DNA from 2 places in the Ornithinibacillus xuwenensis genome. Region 1 is predicted to be linked to the other one. Evidence: predicted binding sites of a transcription regulator. Region 1 holds the regulator's gene; the other holds the start of a gene.
The links. Region 1 encodes LexA, which represses DNA repair genes until DNA is damaged. Its sites were predicted from a motif close to CGAACATATGTTCG; they were not measured.
Positions count from the first base shown of each region.

Region 1 (2,210 bases):
CCATTAATAATTAGAATTTTCACGTTGAAAGTATAGAATTATATCTACAAAATCCGATATTTAGAAAAAAGTTAACCAACAAATTTTTAGTGATTTATTATATAGTTATACCAAAGGGGGCGTATGAAACGATGAAGATTATAAAGGGATTACTTATTACCGTCATTGTATTAGCTATTCTCGGCTATGGGGTTTATCATTTTGGAACAAAATTAGCATCCGATAAGTTAATGGAAGTTCTTTCTACTGAATTGGAAAACAGTGGTGAACTTGAGAAAATCAAACAGACAATTGAAAGTGATCCAGAGTTAATGGCCTTTTTAGAAGATGCCGAATCAGTTGACGAACAATCATTACCATTTACAACAAAAGAAGAAGCTACTAGAATGCTAGTGAAGAAAGTAGGAATAACAGGACTTCAAAATATACAATCGAAAGTTCAAGAAGGTCAAATTTCTAAAGAAGAACTCCTTCAAGAAATTGAAGGCAAATTATCCGAAGAGGAAATTACCGCATTGAAAGTGATTGCTTACAAGGAACTTTATCATAAGTAGCATTTAACAGTTTTGTTCCAAATTTGCTTAATAGATATACTTAACATGGTTAAGTGGTGCTTATTATATGACAAACTACTGACTTGATAAGCCTCGGTTAAAATATTTTGCTAACTCCAAAAGCTGATACTTATCATAGAAATAGAAAGAGCTAATTAACAATCAGGGAATTCCTGACCATAATCAGCTCTTTTGTTATGTATTTTTACATAAAAACAACGTCTTAACTAATAGACGTTGTCGTATGAATAATATTAGTGAATGTGTCGGTACAATCCAACTACTTTCCCTAGAATAGAAACGCTTGGATAAATTAATGGCTCCATTGTAGGATTTTCTGGTTGAAGTCTAATATGATCTTTTTCTTTAAAGAAACGTTTTACAGTTGCTTCATTATCCTCCGTCATGGCAACAACAATATCTCCGTTTTGTGCGGTGTTTTGTTGTTTGACAATGACCATATCACCATCTAAAATTCCTGCTTCAATCATACTTTCTCCATCGATAACGAGAACAAATAGGTTCTCATCGGGCCCAGCTGATGAGCTAGGGATTGGAACAAACTCCTCAATATTTTCGACAGCAGTAATTGGAACACCAGCAGTTACTTTACCAATGACTGGAGCATAACGCGCTTCGTCCCTTGGAATAGTAAGCTCTTCCTCAAAATCTAGTATTTCAATTGCCCTTGGTTTAGTAGGATCCCTGCGAATAAAGCCTTTACTTTCAAGTCTTGAGAGATGTCCATGCACAGTAGAGCTTGAAGCAAGACCAACAGCCTCTGCAATCTCTCTTACGGAAGGTGGATATCCTTTAATTTTCACTTGTTCTTTTATATAGTCAAGAATTGCTTGTTGTCTATTGGATAATTTAGTCATCTATTAAACCCCTCGCACATAAGATTTATTAATGATAGTTTACCACCCATTATCTAAAAATGCAAACATTCGTTCGAAAAAACGTTGACAAGACCATATGTTCTGTTATAATGAATTTAGCGAACAAAGGTTCTTATATTGAAAAGGAAGGAATGATGTAAAATGTTCGGAAGAGTAAACAAAACAGATTTGTTTTACATTGCTGCATTTGCGTTAACATTAGGATTCTTATACCTTTCATTAATTAGTGCATAAATAGGGGTTTTGAAAGTGAATGGCATCATATACTGCAGAGTGAGTACAGATAAAAAAGCACAAGAAACATCATTATCAAGACAGAAGGAAGAGTTATATCAACTAGCCAATCGTTATGGATTTAACATCGTTAAATGTATAGAAGAACAAGCTAGTGGTTATGAAATCGAACGTGAAGGTATATTTGAGATGCTCGAGACATTTGAAGCTGGAAAAGCGAATTGTCTATTTATTCAAGATGAGACGAGACTTGGTAGAGGCAACACGAAGATTGCACTATTTCATCAATTAGCAAAACGAAAGATACCTATTTATACGGTGTTACATAATGGAGAGTTAGAGCTATCAGAGTCAGATTCAATGGTATTGCAGATAGTCGGTATTGTAGAAGAATATCAACGGAAAATCCATAACGCTAAAATAAAGCGAGGTATGAAAAAGGCTATTGCGAATGGCTATAATCCATCAAACAATTTATCAAATCGGAACAAAGCGGCTGGTAGAGAAAAAATTGAAGTCCCAA
Region 1 covers NZ_JBDIML010000001.1:680,935-683,144, reverse strand. The annotation lists gene ABC228_RS04090 (hypothetical protein) at 132-554, shown strand; gene lexA (transcriptional repressor LexA) at 809-1,432, opposite strand; gene ABC228_RS04080 (YneB family resolvase-like protein) at 1,703-2,210, shown strand, end outside.

Region 2 (2,210 bases), 560 kb from region 1:
CAGCCGAAAGATAAAGTACAACATGTTTCAAATCAGGTAAAGTCTCATGTAGTAAAAGCTGGAGATAACCTAACTAAAATAGCCAATAAATATGGCACAACTGTTGCTGTGTTAGTTCAGTTGAATAATATCAAAAACAAAGACCTAATTTACCCAGGACAAAAAATTAAATTGCCTAATGGATCCGCATCAAAAACTAGTAAGAAGTATCATACTGTAGAACGTGGTGATACCGTTTCAGCATTAGCTAATAAATATGGTTCAGCATGGTCACAAATAAAGTCATGGAATAAATTAGATAGTAACTATACAATTTATCCAGGACAAAAATTGCGAGTGAAATAAGAAAGTATAAAGTTTAAAAATCTCATTCTATTAATCGAATTATTTAAAAAAGCCCAGCTGCGGAAACAGTTGGGCTTTTTTTATGTTACTTATCATATGGTCGGTATTTTTCTTGGAGAGACTTAGCTGCTTGTTTTCTTTCTTCAACATCTTCACGTAAAAACAACTTATCTCTACTTACTTCTTTTATTGGATTTAACTTACCTCTTTTTACAAGTGAATATAAGCTTTGTCGCGTGATATCAAGAGCTTCAATAACTTCTGATGTTGTCATTACTTCATTTTGTACTGCAACAATAAAATCATCTTTAGTTTTTGAAGTATATCTCATAATTATTTGCTCCTTTTATTTGGAAGTAAAAGCTTTATGATGAATATTAAAAACCAAAGAATTGACACCGAGAAACCAATCCAACTTAATACACTCATATTACTAAAATCTAATTCAACTAGATAAGCAGCTAAAATAATGAACACCAGAAAGTCTGTTGTGGATATTCTTTTCATAATTTTATGGAGAATGTGGTATAATATTATTGGGAAGGGGAGTTGTTCTCCCCTATTGTCTTAGTCCTTATCCTTGCCGGTTATTCTATCGTATATATCAAGTAGTGCCTTGATACTTGCGATTATTCCAGCAATGATGAGGACTATATTTCTTACATCCTCCATTTTTTCACCTCCTTTTCTATATCTTTATTATACAACATCTACTAACTATAGTCAACAGATATTTGGTATTTTTTTCTACTTTTTTATATGAAAAAACCAACCTATTTTGGTTGGTTTAATCTTTCCATATTCTATCCTTACGTTCAAACCCTCTAGCTTTATCGCCATATAAATAATCACTCATTAATTGACTGGTGAATGCTTTTAATTCCTCTGTGGAATACTCTAACAGCTCATTATTCATCGTGTATTTACCATTTTTCAACCGTTTCACATCTATACGATACCTCGAATGTAATTCATCCTTCAACTTATAAAAGTCTTCTTGCATCCGTTCGATAATGGATTCCAACATATCTTGATACAGATTTCCTAATTTAACTTTTTTGAAGTTCTCAAGATCTTGCTTAAATACCTTTATAGCCATTGGCATTGCTATGTACTTGGATAACATCTCTTGACTCAATAATAACACCTCACTTAAGTGGTTAAACAACGACTATTTATAATATCGCAGCTTATGTATATTTGAAATATAATAATTATAATTTATATCTTGAATAGAAACAAGTGTTCGTATATAATTAATGCAAACAAGTGTTCTTAAAGGTGGTATTTTTCGTGAAGGGATTAATGGCGCGATCAATTGAAAGCAAAGAAAAAATTGTCATCTTTTATATTGATAGAAATAATAATATTACTCAACGTTATATCCGCATTATTAGTTTTGATGAGGAAACTGTTATAGCATTTTGTTTCTGGCGCAAGAAGATAAGAAATTTTAAAATGAAAAATATTCTATCTGCGGGACCAATTAAAAATAGAATGGGTGCATAAGTAAATATAGCTAATCCTAAAAGCAGATTATCTCTGCTTTTTTTATGACCAAATACATATCATATTACTATATAATATAGTCATATGACCCAAAAACAATCGGAGGGATAATATGTTAAATCAGCAGCGGTCAGAACTAACAAAGTACAATGATTATAAATATATCGTATATGCTCGTGTTTCCAGCGGAAAAGACAGTCAAAAAGACTCTGTACCCAACCAAATTGATATTTGTCGTTATTGGTTGGAACAAAATAATTTCGAATGGGAGGATGATTCAGTACTAATTGATGAAGATAAATCAGGAACTCTATTTATAGAACGGGAAGCAATGCAATTAATTTTGGAAAAAGCAA
Region 2 covers NZ_JBDIML010000001.1:123,859-126,068, forward strand. The annotation lists gene ABC228_RS00685 (glycoside hydrolase family 25 protein) at 1-345, shown strand, start outside; gene ABC228_RS00690 (helix-turn-helix domain-containing protein) at 431-676, opposite strand; gene ABC228_RS00695 (YhjD family protein) at 1,133-1,483, opposite strand; gene ABC228_RS00700 (hypothetical protein) at 1,639-1,854, shown strand; gene ABC228_RS00705 (recombinase family protein) at 1,967-2,210, shown strand, end outside.
Region 2: ABC228_RS00695 (YhjD family protein) is a predicted target of LexA. The motif match lies at 1,608-1,621, and genes of this name have one in related genera.